Regions from separate parts of the Rhizobium anhuiense bv. trifolii genome, predicted to be linked through region 1. Evidence: predicted binding sites of a transcription regulator. Region 1 holds the regulator's gene; the other holds the start of a gene.
The links. Region 1 encodes PhoB, which activates phosphate uptake and scavenging genes when phosphate is short. Its sites were predicted from a motif close to TGTCATNNANCTGTCAT; they were not measured.
Positions count from the first base shown of each region.

Region 2: the regulator PhoB is predicted to act here: its motif matches at 2,892-2,908, upstream of NE851_RS09205 (DUF1868 domain-containing protein).

Region 1 is NZ_CP098803.1:828,608-836,354, forward strand. It holds gene NE851_RS12665 (substrate-binding domain-containing protein) at 1-48, shown strand, start outside; gene pstC (phosphate ABC transporter permease subunit PstC) at 211-1,692, shown strand; gene pstA (phosphate ABC transporter permease PstA) at 1,689-3,008, shown strand; gene pstB (phosphate ABC transporter ATP-binding protein PstB) at 3,024-3,839, shown strand; gene phoU (phosphate signaling complex protein PhoU) at 3,884-4,597, shown strand; gene phoB (phosphate regulon transcriptional regulator PhoB) at 4,745-5,428, shown strand; gene NE851_RS12695 (GcrA family cell cycle regulator) at 5,689-6,222, opposite strand; gene NE851_RS12700 (aspartate aminotransferase family protein) at 6,646-7,747, shown strand, end outside.
Region 2 is NZ_CP098803.1:108,059-115,805, forward strand. It holds gene phaR (polyhydroxyalkanoate synthesis repressor PhaR) at 1-572, shown strand, start outside; gene NE851_RS09190 (hypothetical protein) at 567-974, opposite strand; gene rpmF (50S ribosomal protein L32) at 1,118-1,303, opposite strand; gene NE851_RS09200 (glutathione S-transferase family protein) at 1,459-2,106, opposite strand; gene NE851_RS09205 (DUF1868 domain-containing protein) at 2,120-2,842, opposite strand; gene mtgA (monofunctional biosynthetic peptidoglycan transglycosylase) at 3,065-3,817, opposite strand; gene NE851_RS09215 (polyprenyl synthetase family protein) at 3,954-4,868, shown strand; gene hisC (histidinol-phosphate transaminase) at 5,004-6,065, opposite strand; gene ispG (flavodoxin-dependent (E)-4-hydroxy-3-methylbut-2-enyl-diphosphate synthase) at 6,082-7,332, opposite strand; gene NE851_RS09230 (MFS transporter) at 7,532-7,747, opposite strand, start outside.

The DNA of each region.
Region 1 (7,747 bases):
GAGCGCGAAGCGATCCGCAAGGACGTCGAAGCCGGCAAGTCCATGTAATCACTTTGCCGGCGCGGTGACTTCAAACCCGCGCCGGCATTGCCTTATCCCTCGCGCCGGTATTTCCGGGCCGCAGGGTTGAATTCATTCCGCATGATTGGAAGCTGAAGGCAGGCTGTGAAGCTGCCGGGCTTTGGGGCCACGGGCTTGGGGACGTAACGAATGAGCACATCCATCATACTTTTGTGCCTTGTGGTGATCGGTGCCGCCGCCTATCTGGTCGCGCGAAGCCGGGCCACGGCGCTTGCCGGAGGCAGATCCTCCGCATTGCATTCACGGCCGGCCTATTACGGCGCCTATGCCGCGATCTGGGCTGTTCTTCCCGCCCTCATCGTCCTCTGCGTCTGGCTCTCCGTCAGCCCCGGCATCATCCAGTCCTCGGTTCGCAGCGCCTTCCCTGCTGACGTCAAGGCTCAGGCCTCGGTCGAGCAGGATCTTGGTTATTCGATGGTGGCGACGGTCGCCCGCGGCCTGACGATGCTGACTTCGGATGAAGCCGCGGCAGTCGCCAACGATCCGGCCGCCCTGCAGGCCAAGCTCCTCGAAAAGGGCGTGCCGCTCGCCGGCCAGCCGCAGCCCTACATGGTCGATGCCGCCAAGACGCTGAACGCCAAGAGCATGACGAGCCGCCTCGCCATGACCGCGATCGTCTTCATTCTGGCTGTATCAGGCGCCTTCTATGCGCTGCGTTCCATCGCCCCGCGCTTCCGCGCCCGCAACCGGGTCGAGCGCGTCATGCTCTGGGGCCTGCTGCTGGCCTCCTCGATCGCCATCCTGACGACGATCGGCATCGTGCTTTCGATGCTGTCGGAAGCCGCCCGCTTCTTTGCCGTGGTTCCCGCCGCCGACTTCTTCTTCGGTACCGTCTGGGATCCGCGCTTTGCCGGCGCCGGCAGCTCGTCCTTCGGTCAGTTCGGCCTGATCCCGCTGCTGCTCGGCACGGTTTACATCGGCCTGGTCGCTATGCTGGTCGCCGTGCCGGTCGGCCTCTTTGCCGCCATCTACATGGCCGAATACGCCTCGCCGAAGGTGCGCGGGGTCGCCAAGCCGCTTCTCGAAGTGCTCGCCGGCATTCCGACGATCGTCTACGGCTTCTTCGCGCTCGTCACCGTCGGCCCATTCCTGCGCGATTTCTCCGCCCAGATCAGCGGTCTTCTGTCCGGCAGCTATTCGAATTTCATCCAGGCGCAGAGCGTTCTGACGGCCGGCATCGTCATGGGCATCATGCTGATCCCCTACGTCTCCTCGCTGTCGGACGACATCATCACCGCCGTGCCGCGAGCCCTGCGTGACGGTTCGCTCGGTCTCGGCGCCACCCGCTCCGAAACCATCAAGAAAGTCGTCTTGCCCGCAGCCCTTCCCGGCATCGTCGGCGCATTGCTGATGACCGCCTCACGCGCCATCGGCGAAACCATGATCGTCGTGCTGGCCGCCGGTGTTGCCGCCCGCATCCAGATCAACCCCTTCGAGCCGATGACGACGGTGACCGTCAAGATCGTCAACCAGCTGACCGGTGACCTCGAGTTCACCTCGCCGCAGACCCTGGTTGCCTTTGCCCTTGGCATCACGCTGTTCTGCATCACGCTTTGCCTCAACATCTATGCGCTCTACATCGTGCGCAAATACCGGGAGCAGTACGAATGACGGATATTGTTTCTCCCGCCGGCGTCACCGTTTCCAAGGCGCCACCGCGCCGCGATATCGGCATCAAGCGCCGCTATGCCGCCGAGCGCCGGTTCCAGGCCTATGGCATCGCCGCCATCACCTTCGGTCTCGTCTTCCTCTTCATCCTGCTGTGGACGGTGATCGGCAAGGGCTACACCGCCTTCCAGCAGACGGCGATCACCCTGCCGATCGAATTCTCGGAGAAGACGATCGACCCGAACAACAAGCGTGCGACCGACCCTTCGGTGCTGATCGCCGCCAACTATCCGGTTCTCCTGCGCGACGCGATCGTCAAGCAACTGAACATCAATGCCGCAAGCCGCCCTGATGTGCGCGATGCCTCGGCCATGCTGTCGAAGAGCGCCCCGATCCAGCTGCGCGACATGGTCATGTCAGACCCGTCGATCATCGGCAAGACGGTCAATGTCACGGTGCTTGCCGACGCCAATGTCGACAGCGCCAACAAGGGCCAGATCGATCTTTCGGTCGATGAGAAGAACCGCAAGGTCAACGACAAGCAGGTTGGCTGGATGAACGAGCTGAAGGCGAGCGGCGCTCTTCACAAGCAGTTCAACACCGGCCTCTTCGTCAACGGCAACTCCAGCCGTCCGGAGGCCGCAGGCCTTGGCGTCGCCCTCATCGGCTCGCTCTACCTGATGCTGATCGTGCTGGTGCTGTCGCTGCCGATCGGCGTCGCCGCCTCGATCTATCTCGAGGAGTTTGCGCCGAAGAACAAGCTGACGGACCTGATCGAGGTCAACATCAACAACCTCGCCGCGGTTCCCTCGATCGTCTACGGTCTGCTCGGTCTGTCCGTCTTCATCAACTTCATCGGCCTGCCGCGCTCGGCGTCGCTGGTCGGCGGCCTGGTGCTGACGCTGATGACCCTGCCGACGATCATCATCGCCACGCGTGCCGCTCTTCGCGCCGTGCCGCCGTCGATCCGCGCCGCAGCCCTCGGCCTCGGGGCTTCCAAGATGCAGATGGTGTTCCACCACGTTCTGCCGCTCGCCATGCCCGGCATCCTCACCGGCACGATCATCGGCCTGGCGCATGCGCTCGGCGAAACCGCGCCGCTGCTCCTGATCGGCATGGTCGCCTTCGTCGCCAACGCGCCGACGACGCCGCTCGATCCCTCGACGGCTCTGCCCGTACAGGTCTATATGTGGGCCAACGAGGCCGAACGTGCCTTCGTCGAGCGTACTTCGGGTGCCATCATCGTTCTGCTCCTGTTCCTGATCGTCATGAACATGGGCGCCATCCTCTTGCGTCGTCGCTTCGAGCGCCGCTGGTAAACGGAGTTAAACATCATGAACATGTTGACGGAAGCTGCAGTTGAAAAGGCGCTGGATCACAAGATGAGCAACGTCCCGTATAAGATGATCGGAAAGGATGTCTCGGTTTACTACGGCGAAAAGCGCGCGCTTTTCGATGTGAACCTGAACATCCGCGAAAACACCGTAACCGCCCTGATCGGCCCGTCCGGCTGCGGCAAGTCGACCTTCCTGCGGAGCCTCAACCGCATGAACGACACGATCGACGGATGCCGCGTCACCGGCAAGATCACGCTCGATACCGACGATATCTATGATCCGGATATCGACGTCGTCGAACTTCGCGCCCGCGTCGGCATGGTCTTCCAGAAGCCGAACCCGTTTCCGAAGACGATCTACGAAAACGTCTCCTACGGCCCGCGCATCCATGGCCTGGCCAAGTCGAAGGCCGATCTCGACCAGATCGTCGAGACCAGCCTGCAGCGCGCCGGCCTCTGGAACGAGGTCAAGGACCGCGTGCATGAATCCGGCACCGGCCTGTCCGGCGGTCAGCAGCAGCGCCTCTGCATTGCCCGTGCCGTCGCCGTCAGCCCTGAGGTCATCCTGATGGACGAGCCCTGCTCGGCGCTCGACCCGATCGCCACCGCCAAGGTCGAGGAACTGATCCACGAGCTGCGCGAGAACTACACGATCGTCATCGTTACCCACTCCATGCAGCAGGCCGCGCGCGTCTCGCAGCGCACCGCCATGTTCCACCTCGGCAATCTCGTCGAGGAGAACGACACCGACAAGATGTTCACCAATCCGGACGATCCGCGCACCCAGGATTACATCATGGGTCGCTTCGGCTGATCCTGGCGTCACCAAGCCTTTCCGTTATTCGAGGATAAAGCCCCATGGCATCGACACATATTTATTCTGCCTATGATGATGATCTGAAGTTCCTGTCCAGGCGGATTTCCGAAATGGGCGGCCTGGCCGAGCAGATGGTCGCCGAAGCCGTGCGGGCGCTGGTCAACGGCGATACCGCGCTGGCGCAGAAGGTCATCTCCGACGATGTGATCCTCGATCACGCCGAACGCGAAATCGGCGACAAGGCGATCGTCACCATCGCCCGCCGTCAGCCGATGGCCGCGGACCTGCGCGAAATCATGGGCTCGATCCGCATCGCCGCCGATCTCGAACGCGTCGGCGACCTCGGCAAGAACACCGCCAAACGCGTCATCGCCGTCCAAAGCACCGGCGTTCCCCGCAAGCTCGCCCGCGGCCTCGAGCATCTCTCCGAACTGGCGCTCGTCCAGCTCAAGGAAGTGCTCGATGTCTACACCAATCGCTCCGCCGACAAGGCGAACGCGATCCGCGAACGCGACAACGAGATCGACGCGATGTACACCTCGCTGTTTCGCGAGCTCCTGACCTACATGATGGAAGATCCGCGCAACATCACCAGCTGCACGCATCTTCTCTTCTGCGCCAAGAACATCGAGCGCATCGGCGACCACGCCACCAACATCGCCGAGACGATCTTTTACATGGCGACAGGTGCGCAGCCGGAAGGCGATCGTCCGAAAGACGACAGCGCCAACACCGTCGGCGCGGTAACCGAATAACCGCCCGGGCCGGACGGCCGGGCTAGAAGCTTGCGTGCGCGCCCATCCGGGGCGCGCAAAGAGGTCGCAGCCAATTCTGAATTTGCGCAGGGTGCATTGCTTGAACCATCCCCGGTTCAAGGATCATGCGCGAGGAGACCGACACGCATGATCCCGAGAGTTGCAGTTGTTGAAGACGAGGAAGCCCTGAGCGTGCTTCTTCGCTACAATCTCGAAGCGGAAGGCTTCGAGGTCGATACCATCCTTCGTGGCGACGAAGCCGAAATGCGGCTTCAGGAGCGCACGCCCGATCTGCTCATCCTCGATTGGATGCTGCCTGGCGTCTCCGGCATCGAACTCTGCCGGCGCCTGCGCATGCGGCCGGAAACCGAGCGCCTGCCGATCATCATGCTGACGGCGCGCGGCGAAGAGAGCGAGCGCGTCCGCGGGCTTTCGACGGGGGCCGACGATTATGTCGTCAAGCCCTTCTCGACCCCCGAGCTCGTTGCCCGCGTCAAGGCGATGCTGCGCCGCGCCCGTCCCGAGGTGCTGTCGACGGTGCTGAAATGCGGCGATATCGAACTCGACCGCGAAACCCACCGGGTCCATCGCAAGACCCGCGAAGTCCGCCTCGGCCCCACCGAATTCCGCCTGCTGGAATTCCTGATGTCGTCGCCGGGCCGGGTCTTCTCCCGCTCGCAGCTTCTCGACGGTGTCTGGGGCCACGATATCTATGTCGACGAACGCACCGTCGACGTCCATGTCGGCCGCCTGCGCAAGGCGCTGAATTTCTCCAACATGCAGGACGTCATCCGCACCGTCCGCGGCGCCGGTTATTCGATGGAAGCCTGAGGGCCTCCATTCTGATTGCTGACAACGTCGCTCGAGCTAGCGTCTGCCCCTCACCCTAACCCTCTCCCCGTAAAACGGGGCGAGGGGACGTGCCCTGCGACAGGTTAGCGGGGAACGGAGAGGTCGCGGCATATCCCCTTCGCCCCGCAAGCGGGGAGAAGGTGCCGGCAGGCGGATGAGGGGCAGCCATCCGCGCGAACCAATAACCACAAAAAAACGGGCCAGTCGGCCCGTTTCTCATGTGCGGCGATGTTACCCGCTCAGCTGGCCCGCGCTGCTGCCCGGCGGCGTTCGTTGACCGGCTGGTAGGCAAGCTTCTGGTGATAGCTGCAATAGGGCGAATTGTCGGGGGATTCGCAGCCGCAGAAGTGGAAGTCGTCCTTCAGCGGATCGCCGACCGGCCACTTGCAGGTGCGTTCGGTCAGTTCCGTCAGGCCGAGGCGTCGGGAAATCGGAACGACCACGTTGCCTCTCGGCACGTATTCCATTTCCTCGATCGTTTCGATCTCGATCTCTTCCTTCAGCATCGTCGCGCCCTGCTGGCGGGTAACGGTGCGAGTGGCGACCCGTGAGGCGTAGTTCGGCGCGCGCGGCGCAGAAGTATTGCGTTTCGGCGTTCGGGCGGCATTGGCGGTACCGCCGGCCTTGGCACGGCCGGGGAGGCTCAGCCGATGCACCTTGCCGATGACCGCGTTTCTGCTGACGCCACCAAGTTGTGCCGCGATCTGGCTGGCGCTCAGTCCTTCGGCCCAGAGCTTCTTGAGTTTCTCGACCCGCTCGTCTGTCCAGTTCATGCCCTGTCTCCACCTTTTGCGTTGGTGATGGCAGAATCCCTCACCGTTGTCCCGGAAGGCTCCGAAACAAGAAACGCTTGATCAATTTTGGTGACTAGTTCCGCCGCATGCAGTCTAGTAATTGAACTTTAACCTAGTGTGAGGCTGACTCCGTGACAAGAGTCGCATGAATCCGGATGAATCGAATTTCAAGTTTTCCCCAACTTGCTGCCCCGGCGTGGCATTTCTGCAATAATGCCTGTTGAGGACGGATAATGCTGCTGTACAAGCTTGCTGCATGCGCTAAGGGCGCAGTTTTGTTGACATTGCAGCGCGAAAAGGAAATAGTGCCAGTCGCCGCCGCAAGGCGGCATTTTTGATTTTTCGGGCCTGGTTTTCTTAGCCGGAGTCCGGAGCTTGATAACATCGATGGGAGATCGCGCTATGGCTGAAGCCGCGCCGCTTTATGACACCTATTCTCGTGCCCCGTTGCGGTTCGAGCGAGGCGAGGGCGTGTGGCTGATCACCGAAAGCGGCGAGCGATATCTCGATTTCGGCGCCGGCGTCGCCGTCACTTCGGTCGGCCACAGCAATCCGCATGTGGTCGGCGCGCTGAAGGAGCAGGCCGACAAGGTCTGGCATCTCTCCAACATCTATGAGATCCCCGGCCAGGAGCGTCTGGCCAAACGGCTGACCGACGCCACCTTCGCCGACAAGGTGTTCTTCACCAATTCGGGCGCCGAGGCGCTCGAATGCGCGATCAAGACGGCGCGCCGTTATCAGTATTCCAAGGGTCATCCCGAGCGCTTCCATATCATCACCTTCGAGGGCGCCTTTCACGGCCGGACGCTGGCGACGATCGCCGCCGGCGGCCAGGAGAAATATCTTGAGGGCTTCGGCCCCAAGGCGCCGGGTTTCGATCAGGTGGCTTTCGGCGACATCGAAGCGGTGCGCGCCGCGATCACCGATGCCACCGCCGGAATTCTCATCGAGCCGGTGCAGGGCGAGGGCGGCGTGCGTCCGGCCACCCCCGAATTCATGAAGGCGCTTCGCCAGATCTGCGACGAAAATGGCCTGCTGCTGATCCTCGACGAGGTCCAGACCGGGGTCGGGCGCACCGGCAGGCTCTTCGCCCATGAATGGTCGGGCGTCACCCCCGACATCATGGCGGTCGCCAAGGGAATCGGCGGCGGTTTCCCGCTCGGCGCCTGCCTTGCCACAGCAGAGGCTGCCTCCGGCATGAAGGCCGGCACGCACGGCTCGACCTATGGCGGCAATCCGCTCGCCATGGCCGTCGGCAGCGCCGTGCTCGACATCATTCTCGCCGATGGCTTCCTCCAGCAGGTGCGCGACGTCGCGCTTGTCTTCCGCCAGGGCCTCGCCTCGCTGAAGGACCGTTATCCCGATGTGATCGAGGATATCAGAGGTGAGGGGCTGTTGCTCGGCGTCAAGGCCGCCATTCCCTCAGCCGAACTGCTGCAGGCGATCCGCGCCGCCCATCTGCTCGGCGTGCCCGCCGGCGACAATGTCATCCGTCTTCTTCCGC
Region 2 (7,747 bases), 720 kb from region 1:
TGGCGAAGCATGAGGGTCAGATCGTTATCAAGAAATACGCCAATCGCCGCCTATACAACACCGGCACCAGCACCTATGTGACGCTGGAAGACTTGGCGGAGATGGTGAAGAAAGGCGAAGACTTCACCGTACAGGATGCAAAAAGCGGAGATGACATCACCCATTCGGTGCTGACCCAGATCATTTTCGAACAGGAATCGAAGACCGGCAACACGTTGCTCCCGATCTCCTTCCTGCGCCAGCTCATCACCTATTACGGCGACCAGATGCAGATGGTCGTTCCGAGCTTTCTCGAACATTCGATGCGCGCTTTCACCGAACAGCAGTCCCAGATGCGCGAGCAGGTGAACCGCGCCTTCGGCGAGACGCCGCTTGGCAAGAACCTGCAATTGCCGATGCAGATGGTCGAGGATCAGGTTCGCCGCAACACCGAGTTGTTTCAGCAGGCGATGCAGATGTTCTCGCCCTTCATGACGCCGCCCGCCAAGGAAAGCCGCAAGGCCGAAGCCAAGGATATCGATGAGTTGAAGGAACAGCTCCGCGCCCTTCAGAACAAACTCGACAACCTATAATCCGATCGAGACATCACGCCCGGCGCTCCGGATCGAGACGGCAAAACCGCCGATCACATCGATCAGGGCGATCGTCATCAAAATGAAGAATACCTGCGTCGCAGCATCCCGGACGAGCAGAAACTCGACCAGGAAGGCGATGAACACCAGCATCGACAGCATGTGGTTGGCGAGATTGCCGGGCCCGGTTCTGGTCGCCCTGAGGATTTCGAAGAACAGCACGACGAGGGCGATAACGATGAACAGATCGCCGAGCGCCATGCTCCAGATCGCGCCCGAGATCATCGACAGCACGATGATATCATGCTGCAGGGCCGGAATGCCGCCATCGCCCATCAGGCCCAGCATTGCCAGATTGTAAAGAATAAACGGGATAATCATCAGGGGCATGGCGGCAATCATCGGCAATCTCCTCAGCAGGAGAAGAATACTGCCGCAAACCGCTGCCAGACCGCAAGTCATTGCAAATATTATATCGTCGAAACAGAAAAGGCCGGCTTGAGGCCGGCCTTGAAACTTTCGATCGGACAAGCCGGATCGCGAAATTATGCGCTTTCCTTCGGCGTCAGAACCTGACGGCCGCGATACATACCGGTCTTCAGATCGATATGGTGCGGGCGGCGCAGTTCGCCGGAGTTCTTGTCTTCGACGTAGGTCGGAGCCTTCAGTGCGTCGGCCGAACGGCGCATACCGCGCTTGGACGGGCTTGTTTTTCTCTTCGGTACAGCCATTTCTCTTACTCCACTTGCGGGCAAAACATTCCCACGGCCAGACTGGCGGCCGAAACGGACATGTCGCGATTTCGGAATTTGGCGCGCTTATACATGCAAGGGGTGGCCTTGACCAGTCCCCATGCGTATTTTTTGCGAAGCCGATGATTCCGGGCTCAGACTTCGTCTTCCGGCACGATCCAAGGCTCCGCGCGGGCCGCCTCTTCCCATTTTCGCCAGGCCGGATGCGCCTTCATGGTCTCCATATAGGCCAGCGTATCGTTTCGGCTGACGAGATCATAAATGTCGAAGCGGTTGACGACAGGCGCAAACATCGCATCCGCCCCGCTGAACGCACCAAAGAGAAACGGTCCGCCGGATTGCTGCAACAGGTCGCGCCAGATTGTCTCGATGCGGCTGATATCGGCGTCGACACCATCCGGCAATGCGATCTTGGCCTTCGGCCGGCGGATATTCATCGGGCAGGCGTTGCGCAGCGCCCGAAAGCTCGAGAGCATTTCCATCGAAACCGAACGGGCAAGCGCCCGCTCGGCCCGATCCCCAGGCAGAAGGCCGGCCTCCGGATAAAGCTCGGCGGCGTATTCGATGATCGCCAGCGATTCCCAGATCTTCAACGCGCCGTGCTTGAGAAGCGGCACTCGCCCGGTCGGCGAAACCGCCTTGATATTGGGATTACCGGCCGCATCGTCGAAGGGGATCAGGACCTCCTCGAAATCGATGCCGACGCCGGTCAGCGCCATCCAGGGCCGAAACGACCAGGAGGAATAGTTCTTGTTGGCGATATAGAGCGTCGGTTTGTCCATGGGCCTCCTCCGTTCAGGCTTCGAAATCAAAGATCAGCAATTCGTGGAAATGGTTCATGTCCTCGAACACGCAGAATGCCGGCGGGGTAAGCTCGAAAACGGGAGCCTTGCGGCGGATATCCTCGGCCACGTCATCGAGCATCGCCTGCCAGCGCGGCAAGGCTCCGTCCTCAAGCCGTTCGACCGCATAGGCGAAGGTCATGTGGAACTTATAATCCTCGTGGTTCGGCTGGCGATAGCCGAGAAGATCGGCCAGCGCGTTGCGCCAGGCGCGCATGACCTTGCGGTCCGTCTCCGTCGCCCCGTCGACGAGCAGGCCCGACGGGCGAGCTTCGACGATCGCGACCCTGAAGGGGTCAGCCATCGAGAAACCTTCGAGCCTGGCCGCCATCAACTCGGTCATGTCTTCGATCGGCGTATCGAGCGGCAGATCGCCCGGCCAGCAATCCTGCCGGCGCCGGGTTTCGATGACGCCTTCGAAAAGTGTCATGTGAAGACTTGATATCGGCGTAAAGAGGAACTGCGGAGCCTCGGGCATGGCCAGATATGTCTCGCGCGCCTCGATCAGCGCCATCTGCGTCTGCGAACCCTTCTCGATATGGCAGACGATGGTGTTGCCGGCTTCCGGGAGAAAGCCGCCGATTTTGCGATAGCGGCTGCCGAGATGGGCGGGCGGGTTCGGATTGTGCGTCTTCGAATAAGAGAGAAGCTCGGGCGAAAATGTCGTGATGGTCATGGGCGAATCAGGGCTCTGGTTGGACTGCATCCGTCCATATGGCAGAACCAAGAATGTCAGATGACGCTTACCGCCTCTAGAGCATGATGCCGAAAAGTGTGCGCGGTTTTCTCATGACATCACGCTCTCACAATATAATTTAGAACAGGATTCAGATTTCAGGCCGCCCCCGGGCTAAAATCATCCTGTTCTGACGACAAGTTCTGATGTCAATCTCTGATGTCAATCATAGATGCACTTGATGTAATCGCCCGAACCTTGCGCACGCCTCTCGATCACGCCGGCAAGCCGGCGAAGGCCGCGTCCGGGCTTGCCGGCATTGCGGTCGATCGGGTTCGGCAGCGAGACGGCTAGCAGCGATGCCTGGCGCCGCGTCAGCTTCGAGGCCGGCACCTTGAAATGATGCTGGGCGGCCGCCTCGATGCCGTAGATGCCGGGGCCCCATTCGGCGATATTGAGATAGATTTCCATCAGCCGCCGTTTCGACAGGACGAAATCCGTGGCGACCGCAAGTGGAAGCTCCAGCGCCTTGCGCACAAAGGAGCGGCTGTTCCAGAGGAAGAGGTTTTTCGCCGTCTGCATCGGGATGGTGCTGCCGCCGCGCGTCGCCTGGCCTTTCAGCGTATCCTCGACCAGCATGCGCATTTCAGCCCAGTCGACGCCGCCGTGAAAGCAATATTGCCCGTCCTCCGACATCATCACCGACTGCACCACGACCGGGGCGATGTCATCCAGCGACACCCATTGCCTGTCGTAACCGCGCAGCAGAAGAAGATCGCGCAGCATCAGCGTCGAGACGGGGTGAATGAAGGGCAGCAGATAGAAAAAGATCAACGCGTAGGGAAGGATCAGAAAGACCAGGACGGCAAGAACAATGCGTTTCAACACGCGCCGATCTCCGAACCGCCGATCTCCGAACCATTGCCGACGAACCGGCATGTCGACGCTGTCCTCTCTCTCCGGCGCTATATCCAATGTTCCCCAGTCCGATTTCGCTCCTCTCGTTCTCATAGCGCCTGTACAGAGCTTATGCCAGAGTGCGTGGTGAATCTTGCCGCTGTCATCGACAATTCCGTTGCAAGCCCGGGGGCGCTCATGCCAAACAGCGCCCATGGACGCGAACCGGGACACTTTCGAAACGAGGCTGAAGAACAACGCCCACGAGATCGAGGCGCTGCTCGACGCATTGCTTTCACCAAGCATCCTTTCCGATGAAATCGCCAGGCCCGAAAGGCTGCGCGATGCCATGCATTATGCCGTGCTGAACGGCGGCAAGCGGCTGCGCCCATTCCTGGTCGTCGAAAGCGCTGCCCTTCTCGGCGGCAACGCTGAGGCAGCACTTCGCGTCGGCGCGGCACTCGAATGCGTCCACTGCTATTCCCTCGTCCATGACGACCTGCCGGCCATGGACGATGACGACCTGCGCCGCGGCAAACCAACGGTACACATTAAATTCGATGAAGCGACCGCGATCCTCGCCGGCGACAGCCTGCTGACCTACGCCTTCGATATCGTCGCCGCGCCGGAAACGGCGCTTCCCGATACCAGCAAGGCATCGCTGGTGCTGGCCCTTGCCCGCGCCGCCGGTCTTGGCGGCATGGCCGGCGGCCAGGCCCTCGATCTGGCAGCGGAAAAACAAGCCCCTGACGAGGCCGGCATCATCCGCCTGCAGGCGATGAAAACGGGCGCGTTGATCCGCTTCGCCTGCGAAGCCGGCGCCATCATCTCGGCAAGTGCGCCGGAAGACCGCCGCCGCCTGCGCGCCTTCGGCGAAAAGATCGGCCTTGCCTTCCAGCTGGCCGACGACATTCTTGACCTGACTTCGGACACCGAGACCATGGGCAAGGCGACCGGCAAGGACGCAGCCCGGGGCAAGGGAACGCTCGTCGCCCTGCGCGGTATGGAATGGGCCGAGCGCCAGCTCCACCAGCATGTCCGCGATGCCGAGGCGCTGCTTACCCCTTACGGCGCCCGTGCCTCGACCCTTACCGCTGCGGCGCATTTCATCGCCGACCGGAAGAGCTAGAGCAATTCCAGGAAAAGTGCGAAGCGGTTTTCCCAGGCAAAGCGCGACGCGTTTTTACCGGGAATTACGTAAAACAAAGGAATAGAGTGGTTCTGCGCTTCCGTTAAAAGCTGAACCGCTCTATCCCTTTCCAGGTCAGGCTGCCAATATTTCCGTGAGAGCCGAAACCAGGCGGGCACATTCCTCGTCCGTGCCGATGCTGATCCGCAGGAAGTCCGAAATACGCGGCTTGGCAAAAAGCCGGACGAGAATGTTCCGCTCGCGCAGGGCGGTGAGAAGCGCTGCACCCGACTGACTTTGGTGCCTTGCGAAAACGAAATTCGCCTGGGACGGCAAGACCTCGAAATCCAGCGCTTGGAGTTCGGAGACGAGGTTTTCCCGGCTGGCGATAAGCTTCCTCCGGCATGTCTCGAACCACGCCTCGTCCTTGATCGCCGCCGTCGCGGCGACCTGCGCCAGGCGATCGAGCGGATAGGAATTGAAACTGTCCTTGACGCGCACCAGCGCCTCGATCAGTTCCCGCTGCCCCAGCGCGAAGCCGACGCGCAGGCCTGCGAACGAGCGGGATTTCGACAGGGTCTGAATGACAAGCAGATTGGGATATTTTGAAATGAGCGGGACGGCGCTTTCGCCGCCGAAATCGACATAGGCCTCGTCGATCACGACGACCGCATCCGGGTGAGCGGCGACAAGCGCCTCTATGTCGGCACGCGGCAGGCCGATCCCGGTCGGTGCATTCGGATTGGGGATGATGATCGCGCCGCACGGCCTGTCGTAATCCGCCAGTCGGATCTGGAACCCGTGATCGACAGGCACTTCGATCGCTTCGACATCGTATAGCAGGCTATATGTCGGGTAGAAGCTATAGGTCACATCGGGATAGAGAAGCGGCCGTTCGTGTTTCAACAGCGCCTGAAACGCGAGGGCGAGGACCTCGTCGGAGCCGTTGCCAACGAATACTTCTTCTGCCATCAGGCCGAAACGGGCGGCGATCGTCTCGCGCAATTCCGTCGCCGCGGGATCGGGATAGAGCCGCAGACGATCGTCCGTCGCTTGCCGGATTGCCTCGAGTGCCTTCGGAGACGGCCCGTAGGGATTCTCGTTGGTGTTGAGCTTGACCAAGCCGGCGATACGCGGCTGCTCTCCGGCGACATAGGGCCGAAGCTTGCTGACGATATCAGACCAGTACCGGCTCATTCGAACTCGCGGGCGTTCATTCCGCCGCCGTCCGCTGGCCGAAACGCTTCTCGATATAATCGACGACAAGCGCCTCGAAGTCGGCGGCGATATTGGGGCCGCGCAGCGTCAGCGCCTTACGGCCATCGATGAAAACAGGGGCGGCCGGCGTCTCGCCGGTGCCTGGAAGCGAAATGCCGATATCGGCATGTTTGCTTTCACCCGGCCCGTTGACGATGCAGCCCATGACGGCGACGTTCAGCGCCTCGACTCCGGGATACTTTTCGCGCCAGACCGGCATGTTCTTGCGAATGTCGTTCTGGATGTTCTGGGCAAGCTCCTGGAACACCGTCGAGGTCGTGCGTCCGCAGCCCGGACAGGCGGCAACGACCGGTATGAACTGGCGGAAGCCCATGACCTGCAGGATCTCCTGCGCCACCTGGACTTCGCGGGTGCGGTCGCCATTCGGCTCGGGCGTCAGCGACACGCGGATCGTATCGCCGATGCCATGCTGCAACACGAAGCCCATGGCCGCCGACGAGGCGACGATGCCCTTGGTGCCCATGCCGGCTTCGGTCAGACCGAGATGCAGCGCGTGATTGGAGCGTTCGGCGAGCATCGAATTGACGGCGATCAGATCCTGCACCTGGCTGACCTTGGCCGACAGGATGATGCGGTTGCGCGGCAGGCCGATCTCCTCGGCAAGGGCTGCCGAAAGCAGCGCCGACTGCACGATCGCCTCACGCGTCACCTGCCGGGCCGAAAGCGGCGAACCGGCCGCGGCATTCTGGTCCATCAGCGCCGTCAGCAGATCCTGGTCGAGCGAACCCCAGTTGACGCCGATACGCACCGGCTTGTCATGGCGGATCGCCATCTCGATGATCTCGGCGAACTGCTTGTCCTTCTTGTCCTTGAAGCCGACATTGCCGGGGTTGATGCGGTATTTCGCCAGCGCCGCGGCACAATCGGGATGATCGGCGAGCAGCTTGTGGCCGATATAGTGGAAGTCGCCGATCAATGGCACGTCCATGCCGAGCCGCAGCAGCCGCTCGCGGATCTTCGGCACGGCAGCCGCACTCTCGTCACGGTCGACGGTGATACGCACAAGCTCCGAGCCAGCCCGGAACAGGGCGGCGACCTGCGCGACGGTCGAGTCGATATCGGCCGTATCGGTATTCGTCATGGATTGCACGACGACCGGCGCCCCGCCGCCGACGATGACGCCGCCGACATCGACGGCAACGGAAGCGCGGCGCGGTTTCGGATCAAAATCGGCGGCTGACAACATGAAGAGTTCTTGCACCCCTAAAGCATGTCGCGCAAAAGTATGCAGCGGTTTTGCGATCACGACATGCGCAAAATAAAGACCTAAAGCGCGAGAAGCAAATCTGAAAGATTGCGACGCGCTTTAGAAACAGCGCCTTTCAGGTGGATCATGACCGCTTTCTTGTCAACCGCCCCCGATATCACTTTTGGTTGGAGGCGGTTCAGTGGCCGCCTCCGGAGGTCCCATCGGCATAATGGGCCAGTTTGGAAAACAGGAGGACGACGAGCAGCAGCACCGGCAGCGCCATGAAGACCGCAGCGAAGCCGACATGCTCGGCGACGAAGCCGATCAAGGACGGTGCGACCAGCATGCCGGAGTAGCCCATGGTCGTGACGACCGAGATGCCGATGCCGGGCTTGAGGCCGGGAATATTGCC